One region of the Streptomyces rishiriensis genome, then DNA from elsewhere that is predicted to be linked to it. Evidence: riboswitches for the same ligand, from Rfam matches in the RefSeq annotation. Region 1 holds a riboswitch; the other holds the start of a gene.
What was found. A riboswitch is a leader RNA that binds a small molecule or an ion and turns the genes downstream of it on or off. The one in region 1 is predicted to bind cyclic di-AMP.

Region 1 (4,992 bases):
CAGCGGGCGGAGCCGAAGACGTCACCGGTCAGGCACTCGGAGTGCAGCCGGACCAGGGGGGTGGCGCCGGCGGCCGGCTCGCCGAGGACGACGGCGACGTGCTCCTGGCCGTCGGCGAGACCGTGGAAGGTGACCAGTTCGGCGTCGACGGAGTAGCCGTCGGGGAAGCGCAGCGGCACCCGGACGCGGGCGCGCGGGGTGGCGGCGGGGGTGTCGGGCATGCGGTCTCCCGGGTCCGGAGGACGGTGACAGGGCGGCACAGGGCCACCCTGTGCTTCAGATTTGAAGCAGATCCAACGAGCCGAGACCCTACCCCATGCTTTAAATTTGAAGCAACCGGTGTGTGGCGCCCCTCACAGGGCCCGCGGTCAGGGAGTCCCGGTTCCCGAGCAGGGCGACGAGCGCCGGCGCCACGGGAGGTCCTCGGGCGCCGTCTCGCCGTCGCCGTTCTCCTGGAACCCGCGTGCGACCTGCGTGAAGATCTCCTCCAGCTGTCCCACCTGCTCGGGGGTGAGCCGGTCGAAGAGGGCCGCGCGAACCGTCCCGACGTGGCCGGGCGCGACGTTCTCCAGCACCGTCATGCCCTCGTCCGTCAGGACCGCGACGCTGCCGCGCTTGTCCCAGCGGCAGTCCTCGCGCCGCACCAGCCCGTCCTTCTCCAGCCGGGACACCGCATAGGTCAGCCGGCTGCGGGTGATCTTCAGCCGTTCCGCGAGGTCGGTCATCCGCAGCCGCCGTTCCGGGATGTCGGAGAGGTTGGCGAGGATGGAGTAGTACAGGTGGGGCATGCCGGCCTCCTGCTGGAGCTGCCGGTCGATCGCGTCCTCGAGGAGGAGGTAGCCGGCAACATACGCGCGCCAGGCGCGTTGCTCCTCGGGGGTGAGCCAGCGAGTCGTCATGCCCCCAGTGTAAGTTTGTTTCAAACTTGAACCAAGTCCTGCCCGTCAAGTCCTGCCCGTCAGCCCTGCCCGTCACCCCACCGGAGAGCCGCGTCGATGCCGTACCCGTACGTCCTGCTGTCCGCCGCCGTCTCTCTCGACGGCTACCTGGACGACACCACGCCCGAGCGCCTGCTTCTCTCCGGCCGCGCCGACTTCGACCGTGTCGACGAGGTCCGGGCCTCGGTCGACGCCATCCTCGTCGGCGCCGGCACGATCCGCGCCGACAATCCCCGGCTCCTCGTGAACTCCCCCGAGCGCCGCGCCGCCCGCGTGGCCGCCGGGCGGCCTGCGTACCCCCTCAAGGTCACCGTCAGCGACTCGGGCGAGCTGGATCCGGCGGCGAACTTCTGGCACACGGGCGGCGAGAAGATCGTGTACACGACGGAGAAGGGCGCCGACCGGATCCGTGCGCTGGGCATCGCCGCGGACGCCGTCCCGCTCGGCCCCGAAGTGGACTGGCGCCGCCTCCTCGAACACCTCCACGACGTCCGCGGCGTACGGCGGCTCATGGTCGAGGGCGGCGGCACCGTCCACACCCAGCTGCTCCGGCAGGGCCTCGCCGACGAGCTCCAGCTCGTCCTCGCCCCGCTCTTCGTGGGCGACCCGTCCGCGCCCCGCCTCTTCGGGCCCGGCGGCTACCAGGGCGGACGGCTGCGCCTGGTGGAGTCCCGGCGTATCGAGGACGTCGTCCTGAACCGCTACGAGCCCACCGCACCCGGCACGGGACCGCTGCCCGCCGCGGCCGACCGGCACTGGCTGGCCCTGGCCTGCGCCCTCGCGGCCGACTGTCCGCCGTCGGAGACCGCCTTCAGCGTCGGCGCCGTGATCGTGGCCGCCGACGGCACGGAGCTGGCGCGCGGCCACTCCCGCGAGGCCGGCGACCCGGTCGTGCACGCCGAGGAGGCCGCCCTCGCGAAGCTCGACCCCGCCGATCCCCGGCTGCCCGCGGCCACCGTCTACAGCAGCCTCGAACCGTGCGCCCGCCGATCCTCCCGCCCGGCGCCCTGTGCCCGCCTCATCCTCGACGCCGGAGTGGGCCGGGTGGTCACGGCCTGGCGCGAGCCGGACACCTTCGTCACGGACGCGGACGGAACCGGTCTGCTGGCGGGCCGGGGCGTCGACGTCCTCGTGCTTCCGGAGTACGAGGAGCGGGCGAAGGAGCCGAACCGCCACCTCCTCTGAGGCCGCCGGGGCCCCGGTGATCAACCGATGTGCTTTCTGCCCCGCCGATGGCGTACAGTTGTGTTCATCGCCGCGGGGTGGAGCAGCTCGGTAGCTCGCTGGGCTCATAACCCAGAGGTCGCAGGTTCAAATCCTGTCCCCGCTACTGATGAACCGAAGGCCGGAATCCGAAAGGGTTCCGGCCTTCGGTGTTTTCGTCGCGCATCCCATCCCCTTACTGCCGGTGACCGGGCGACCGCCCTGCGCATTACAACTGAGTTACCATCACCACTCCTATGACTGACGGGGCGTTTACGGGGCATGGCGGGGGGCGGTCAACTCGCCCGTTTTTCACCGCTGGTGGCCTAAAAGTCCAGGCCGGGAATGATGTTGATCAAGAGGAACGGCTTGGAAACCCACCCCCGGGTCTATTAACGTTCGATAACGCAGCGCGGTCGTCCCAGCCGGCACCAGAGTCGGCTCCGTGCGGCACGTGCCGAATCCCGCAAGGGAACCGGGGAACCACCACCTTGGGGTGAATCACGCGGAAGCCGTCGTGAACTCGCAGAGTCCACGACCGGTATACGCGCGTAGGAGACCTTCCCGCTCCGAACCCGTCAGCTAACCCGGTAGGCGACGGAAGGAAAGGAGTGCGCCCGCGTGGCGTCCAACCCGCCTGCCCCCGAGGCCCCGTACGCGCCCAGCCAGCCGTCCACCGACACCTTCGGCTACGGCGGCTATCGCACCGACGAGGGACCTTGGGAGGAGTGGAACCCCACCGCGGAGTCCACTCGCCCGGTACGCGGCAAGCACCGCGTCGCCAAGCAGCGCGGCGGCGGATTCGCCCGCAGCTCCACCGTCCTCGGTGTCGGCGTCATCGCCGCCGTCAGCGCGGGTGGCATGGCCAGCGCCAACACCGGCAAGGCCCCGGTCTCCATCTCGATGCCGGACCTGCCCAACGTCGGTTCGCTCATCTCCGACGACGACGAGCCCGTCCAGGAAGCCGCGCCGGCCCTCGCCGGCTTCGGCTCCGAAGCCGCCCTGGACACCGAGGAGAGCGCCGCCGACGCCGGCGAGGCGCTGCGCAGCCGGATCATGGCGCAGGCCGAGTCGCAGCAGTCCCAGGTCGAGGTCAAGGCACTCGCCGCAGCGGCCGAGGCCGAGGCCGACGCCGCCGCCAAGGCCGAGAAGGAGGCGGAGGCCAAGGCCGCCGCCGCGAAGAAGAAGGCCGCCGAGGAAGCCGCCGCGAAGGCCGAGGCCGCGCGCCTGGCCGAACTGGCCAAGCAGTACACGCTGCCGACCTCCTCGTACACCATCACCTCGACCTTCGGCCAGGCCGGTTCCCTCTGGTCCTCCGGCTACCACACGGGTCTCGACTTCGCCGCGCCGACGGGCACCCTCATCAAGGCCGTCCACAGCGGCACCATCACCGAGGCCGGCTGGGCCGGTTCCTACGGCTACCGCACCATCCTGACCCTGGACGACGGCACCGAGCTGTGGTTCTGCCACCAGTCGTCGATCAGCGTCAGCGTCGGCCAGAAGGTCGCCACCGGTGATGTGATCGGCCGGGTGGGCGCGACCGGGAACGTCACCGGGGCCCACCTCCACCTCGAGGTCCACCCGGGCGGCAGCGCCGACGGCATCGACCCGGCGGCCTGGCTGCGCGGCAAGGGCCTCAACCCCTGAGCCGCCCGTCCGGACACCCCTGATGCACCCCGCAGCCCTGACGCCCTCCGCGTCGGGGCTGCCGGTCCGTGCCAATCCGCTGGGGCTGATCCGCTGTGCCGGGCACCCCGTTCGGCTGTGCTGTTCACATGTTCTTCGCGTCACGCGCGGAATGGGCGGACCGTCGGCTTCCGTTGAGACCGAGCATGACGTCTCTTCGCACACTCGGCTCCTCCGACCTCGAGGTCTTCCCGCTCTCCCTCGGCGGCAACGTCTTCGGCTGGACCGCCGACGAGGCGGCCTCCTTCGCCGTACTCGACGCCTACGCGGCCGCCGGCGGGAACTTCGTCGACACCGCCGACTCCTACTCGTCCTGGGTCGAGGGCAACAGCGGTGGTGAGTCCGAGACCATCATCGGCAGCTGGCTGAAGGCCCGGGGCAACCGCGACGACGTCGTGATCGCCACCAAGGTGAGCCAGCACCCCGAATTCCGCGGCCTGTCCGCCGACAACATCAAGGCCGCCGCCGACGCCTCGCTCCGCCGTCTGGGCACCGACCACATCGACCTCTACTACACGCACTTCGACAAGCCCGAGGTGCCCGTCGAGGAGATCGTCGGCGCGCTCGACGAGCTGGTGAGGGCGGGCAAGGTACGGCACATCGCCGCCTCGAACATCTCGCCCGAGCGCCTGCGGGAGTCCCTGGAGTTCTCCGACCGTGAGGGCCTGGCCCGGTACGTCGCCCTCCAGCCCCACTACAACCTGGTCTCCCGCGACACCTACGAGGGCGCCCTCCAGGACGTCGCCGGCCGCTTCGGGCTCGCCGCCGTCCCGTACTTCGCGCTGGCCGCCGGCTTCCTCACCGGCAAGTACCGGCCCGGTACGACCGTGCAGAGCGCCCGCGCCGCCGGCGCCGCCAAGCACCTCGACACGGAGCGCGGCCGGAACGTCCTCACCGCCCTGGACGAGATCGCCCGGGCCCACGACAGCCAGATCCCCACGGTCGCTCTGGCGTGGCTCGCCGCGCAGCCGACGGTGGCCGCGCCGATCGCGTCCGCGCGGACGGTCGAGCAGCTGCCGGCGCTGCTGGCGGTGGCCGAACTGGAGCTGACGGCGGAGGAGATCACCCGGCTGACCCGGGCCTCCGCCTGACCTGTCTCGTCCCGGCCCGCCCTACTGGTGCGGGCGGGGCGCGGGGTACTGAGCGGGGTAGCCCACCGGATGAC
Region 2 (4,992 bases), 910 kb from region 1:
CGATGTCCTCGGGCAGCGACAGCCGTGCCGCCCGCTCGCGCAGCCGCAGCACGGGCAGCGTGGGCACGCCCTCGCGCAGATCCGTCCCCGGCGTCTTGCCCGACTCGTGCGAGTCGGAGGCGATGTCCAGGACGTCGTCCGCCAGCTGGAAGGCCACGCCGAGCCGCTCGCCGTACTGCGTGAGCACGTCGACGACCGTCTCGTCGGCACCGGACATCATCGCCCCGAACCGGCAGGCCACCGCCACCAGCGAGCCCGTCTTGCCGCCGAGCACGTCGAGGTAGTGGTCGACCGGGTCCCGTCCGTCCGTCGGCCCCGCGGTCTCCAGGATCTGCCCGGTGACCAGCCGCTCGAACGCCTCCGCCTGCACCCGTACCGCCTCGGGGCCGAGGTCGGCCAGGATGTGGGAGGCCCGTGCGAAGAGGAAGTCACCCGTGAGTACGGCGACGGAGTTCCCCCAGCGGCTGTTCGCGCTGGACACCCCGCGCCGCACGGCCGCCTCGTCCATCACGTCGTCGTGGTACAGCGTGGCCAGGTGGGTCAGCTCCACCACGACGGCCGAGGGCACGACACCCGGCGCGTACGGGTCACCGAACTGCGACGCGAGCACCACGAGCAGCGGCCGGAACCGCTTCCCGCCCGCGCGTACGAGGTGCTGGGCGGCCTCCGTGATGAACGGGACCGCGCTCTTGGTGGCCTCGAGCAAGCCTTCCTCGACAGCCGCCAATCCGGCCTGGACATCGGCTTCCAGAGCCTGGTCCCGCACGCTCAGCCCGAACGGCCCGACGACGGTCACGAGGGGTCTCCTGTCTGCTGGTGTCTACTGGCGATTACGCGGTTTGTCGATAGGTCTCTGCCATCACTCAAGTCAGCGTATCCGGTCACGTTTCGATCACCGATAGCCCCCACGTCCCGCGGGCTCGAATGGGCTCGCCCGGGAGGTCTCCAGGAGGCGCCCGAGAGGTGCCCCGCAGGCCAGGCCCGGTCGGATCACGCCCGAAATGTTTTCGATCAGCTCATATGAGCGGACATGAAGAGAGTTTCCGGGAAGTGGAGATTCATGTCCTCGGACGGGCCGCCGGCCGCTCCGAAACGTCCGCGCACCCCTTTTGCGCGTGACGACGATCACGCGTTTCTTCTCAGGTTCCCCCCGCGACCCGTCGAGCGCGACGGCAGGCGCGCCCCTCACCCCTCCCCCTCCTCCAGCCCCCCTCCGCCTTTCCTCCAGCCTCCCCCCACTCCCCTTCCACCCCCTCCCCCCTTCCCCACCCCCTCTCGCCGCCTCCGATCCCCTCCCCTTCTCGTCCACCTCCCTCCCCCCTCTGCGCGATCCGTCGTCGCCCCGTCGTCGACCCGCCGTCGACCCGCCGTCGACCCGCCGTCGACCCGCCGTCGAACCGGCGCCGGGTCGCCATCGAACCGGCGTCGGCCCGCCACCGATTCGGCACTGATTCACCATCGGTCTATTAATAGGGAGTTGGGGCGAATGCCCGATTCGCCGCTCTTGTGGATGCTGGTGAGTTGGCTCACTCCCCGCGAAGATCCGGTCTACCCTCACCCTTCACCGATTCTCCGCACGCCTTAAGCAAGTTGAAGGTTTGCACCCACAAAGGATCAAGCACCCCATAGGCCACAGACCAAGGTCAATAGGGGTGATCTGTGAATCCGGTACTTGTTCCGGACATGTGCTCTCGCATACGTTCCCGGCCTGTCGGGCGGAACGCCGAATCCTGCCGCCGCTCGCACACCCACCGATACCGCTCGGCAGGAGCGGGGGAACCAGGTAAGTCGCCGAAACGGACTTTCCGTACGTCTTGGATACACAAGACGTTTCGGGCAGGCCTTACGGCTAGGGGTCAAGCCGCGTCCGTCAGGACGCGACCGGGCAGCTCCCGCCCGAACCCGACAGCTCACCTCGCAGGCGCCGGAGAGGAAATTCGTCATGCCCGCTGCCGCTCAGCCGCGCCGCAACCGTTTCGTCCGCACGCTCGCCGTCGCCGCCACCGGCGCGGCCGTGCTCGCCCTTCCCGTCCTCGGGGCGACCACCGCCTCCGCGGCGACCCCGGCCGTCTCCACCGCCACCAGCCTCGGCTACGCCAACAACCTCGACGGCTGGATCCGCGCCTCCCTCCAGGTCATGGGGCAGCACGGCATCCCGGGGACGTACAACGGCATCTACCGCAACGTCATCCGCGAGTCCTCCGGCAACCCCAACGCCATCAACCTCTGGGACTCCAACGCGGCCGCGGGCATCCCGTCCAAGGGGCTGCTCCAGGTCATCGACCCGACCTTCCGCGCCTACCACGTCAACGGGACGTCGTGGGACTCGTACGACCCGGTCGCGAACATCACCGCCGCCTGCAACTACGCGGCCGCGCGCTACGGCTCGATCGACAACGTGTTCGGCGCGTACTGACCGTCCCGCCGACCGGTCACCGGTCCCGGCAGCCGGTGCCGCTACCCGACACCCGGCAGCCGGTGCCGCTACCCGACGCCCGGTAGCCGGTGCCGGTAGCCGGTTACGGAAACAGTCTTTCGAGGACGACGGCCACGCCGTCGTCCTCGTTCGACGTCGTGACCTCGTCGGCCACCGCCTTGAGTTCCGGGTGGGCGTTGGCCATGGCGACGCCTCGCGCCGCCCAGTCGAACATCGGGATGTCGTTGGGCATGTCCCCGAAGGCGACGGTGTCCTCGGGCCGCAGCCCCAGGTGTTCGGCGGCCAGGGCCAGACCCGTCGCCTTGGTGATCCCGCAGGGCTGGAGTTCGACCGTGCCCGGCCCCGACATGGTGACGGTGGCCAGGGAGCCGACCACCGAGCGGGCCGTCGACGCCAACTCGTCGTCGGACAACGTCGGATGGCGCAGCAGTACCTTGCTGATCGGCTCGCACCACAGATCGTCGCGTCGATCGACCCGCAGGGCGGGCAACGTCGGGTGGGGCATCCGGTAGCCCGGCTCGATGAGCGTCAGCCCGTCGACCCCGTCCTGGTCGACGGCCGCGTACAGCTGCCCGACCTCCGCCTCGATCTTGCCGAGCGCGGTCTCGGCCAGCTCCCGGTCCAGGGTGACCGACCACAGCAGACGGTCCGCGCCGGCGTCGTACAACTGCGCCCCCTGCCCGCACACCGCGAGCCCCCTGCTGTGCAGCCGGTCGAGCAGCGGGCGCACCCGGGGCGCGGGCCGTCCGGTCACCACCAGGTGGCGTGCGCCGGCGCTCGCCACCCGCGCGAGCGCGTCGAGCGACCGGTCGGAGAAGGTGTCGTCGCCGCGGAGCAGCGTCCCGTCCAGGTCGGTGGCGATGAGGGAGTACGCGGTGCGCGCGGCATATGCGGTGGGTGCGGCCATGATCAGAGAATACGGATCCCGGGGTCCCCGGGTTCGACGCGAACCGGACGACGTCGAAGTCCTGTCCGGTTCTGCCAACTCCCCTTGTGTGCCTGGCTCACGACTGGCTGCCGACCGACTCAATGGAACGGCTTTCTGACACCTCGCCGGGTAGTGGACGGTTAAAGGCCTCTGCACCGGTTGGCAGCAACATGTGACGCTACCTACCGCGATGCCCGGGTGGAGCGGTACCGTCCAGGTGTCCAGGGGGGACTTGATCGGGGGGTCGGGTTGAGCAGTGGGCGCATTCGTGTGCTGGGGCCGCAGGATCTCGGCGAGGGGGAGAGGGAGCGGTGGCGCGCGCTGCGTGCCGCGTCCGGGCTTCCGCGGAACCCGTTCATGGAACCGGAGTTCACCGACGCCGTGGGCTTGGTGAGGCCACGCTCGCGGGTGGCGGTGGTGTACGAGGGGCGGGAGCCGGTCGGCTTTCCTGCCCCACGAGCGGGGCCGGCTCGGACAGGGGCAGGCCCTCGCGTACGGCGTCTCGGACGCGCAGGGCGCGGTGCTGGCCCCGGGTCTCGGACTGAAGGCGGCCGAACTGATGCGGGCGTGCGCCCTGTCGAGCTTCGCCTTCGACAACCTGGAGGCGGGGCAGGGGCTGTTCACCCCGCACGCGGCGGCGGAGTACGCCTCTTATGTCATCGACGTGGAAAAAGGTTACGAGACCTACGAGTCCGTGTTGCGGGCCCAGTCGCCGAAGTTCCTGAAGACGACTCTCGCCAAGGAGCGCAGGCTCGGCCGCCAGGTCGGGGAGCTGCGGTTCGTGTTCGACGAACGGGATCCGGCCGCGCTGCGCACGCTCATGGGGTGGAAGTCCGCGCAGTACCGCAGGACCGGTCGCCGGGACCGGTTCGCCCAGGAGTGGATCACCCGGCTCGTGGACGCGCTCTCCGTGACCCGCGCGCCGGAGTGCTCCGGCACGCTCTCCGTCCTCTACGCCGGTGACCAGCCGATCGCCGCGCACTTCGGGCTGCGTTCGTCGACGGTCCTGGCCTGCTGGTTCCCTGCGTACGAACCGGGATTCGCGAAGTTCTCGCCCGGCCTGGTGCTGCATCTGCGGATGGCCGAGTCGGCCGCGGCCGAGGGCATCGGCCTGCTCGACCTGGGGCGGGGCGCGGCCGAGTACAAGGACGCGCTGAAGACCGGGGAGGTGCCCGTGTACGAGGGGGCGTGGTCGCGTCCGGGGGCGGGCGCCGTCCTCTACTGGCTCAGCCGTGAGCCGTCCCGCCGGGCGCACCACTTCGTGCGCAACCGGCCGAGGCTCGCCGCGGCGGCCGCACGGGCCTTGAAGGGCGCGGGCCGACTGCGCCGACCGTGACGAGCGGCGCCGGCCGACCGTCCGTCGGGCCCGACGTCGTGACCGGCGCCACGGATGTGACAGGCGTGACCGGCTCCGGCTGTGCCCGCACCGGTCCGGCCGGCAAGGCACACGCCGCGTGACAGGAACGACTGGCGTGAGACAAGGGGGATGCATGTACCGCGCTGCACGCGCACAGCAGGAGATACAGCGGTTCCTGGACATCGAGCCGGTGCAGGTCGCCGAGCTCGAGCTGGACGGCGGGGGCGTCCTCAGACCGGGGCCCGGGAGTCCGCCCGTGACGCACGGCGA

Region 2: another riboswitch for cyclic di-AMP. It lies ahead of QF030_RS24780 (transglycosylase SLT domain-containing protein); the one in region 1 lies ahead of QF030_RS20610 (M23 family metallopeptidase).

Annotation. Positions count from the first base shown of each region.
Region 1 is NZ_JAUSWV010000002.1:4,091,926-4,096,917, reverse strand. Features, by position in the region: gene QF030_RS20630 (GTP cyclohydrolase II) at 1-221, opposite strand, end outside; gene QF030_RS20625 (MarR family winged helix-turn-helix transcriptional regulator) at 369-899, opposite strand; gene QF030_RS20620 (dihydrofolate reductase family protein) at 996-2,123, shown strand; tRNA gene QF030_RS20615 (tRNA-Met) at 2,195-2,268, shown strand; cyclic di-AMP (ydaO/yuaA leader) riboswitch at 2,587-2,753, shown strand; gene QF030_RS20610 (M23 family metallopeptidase) at 2,763-3,788, shown strand; gene QF030_RS20605 (aldo/keto reductase) at 3,974-4,918, shown strand; gene QF030_RS20600 (PrsW family intramembrane metalloprotease) at 4,940-4,992, opposite strand, start outside.
Region 2 is NZ_JAUSWV010000002.1:5,003,653-5,008,644, reverse strand. Features, by position in the region: gene QF030_RS24785 (polyprenyl synthetase family protein) at 1-796, opposite strand, end outside; cyclic di-AMP (ydaO/yuaA leader) riboswitch at 1,740-1,939, shown strand; gene QF030_RS24780 (transglycosylase SLT domain-containing protein) at 1,943-2,416, shown strand; gene QF030_RS24775 (HAD family hydrolase) at 2,520-3,344, opposite strand; partial or broken gene QF030_RS24770 (GNAT family N-acetyltransferase) at 3,636-4,701, shown strand; gene QF030_RS24765 (glycosyltransferase) at 4,856-4,992, shown strand, end outside.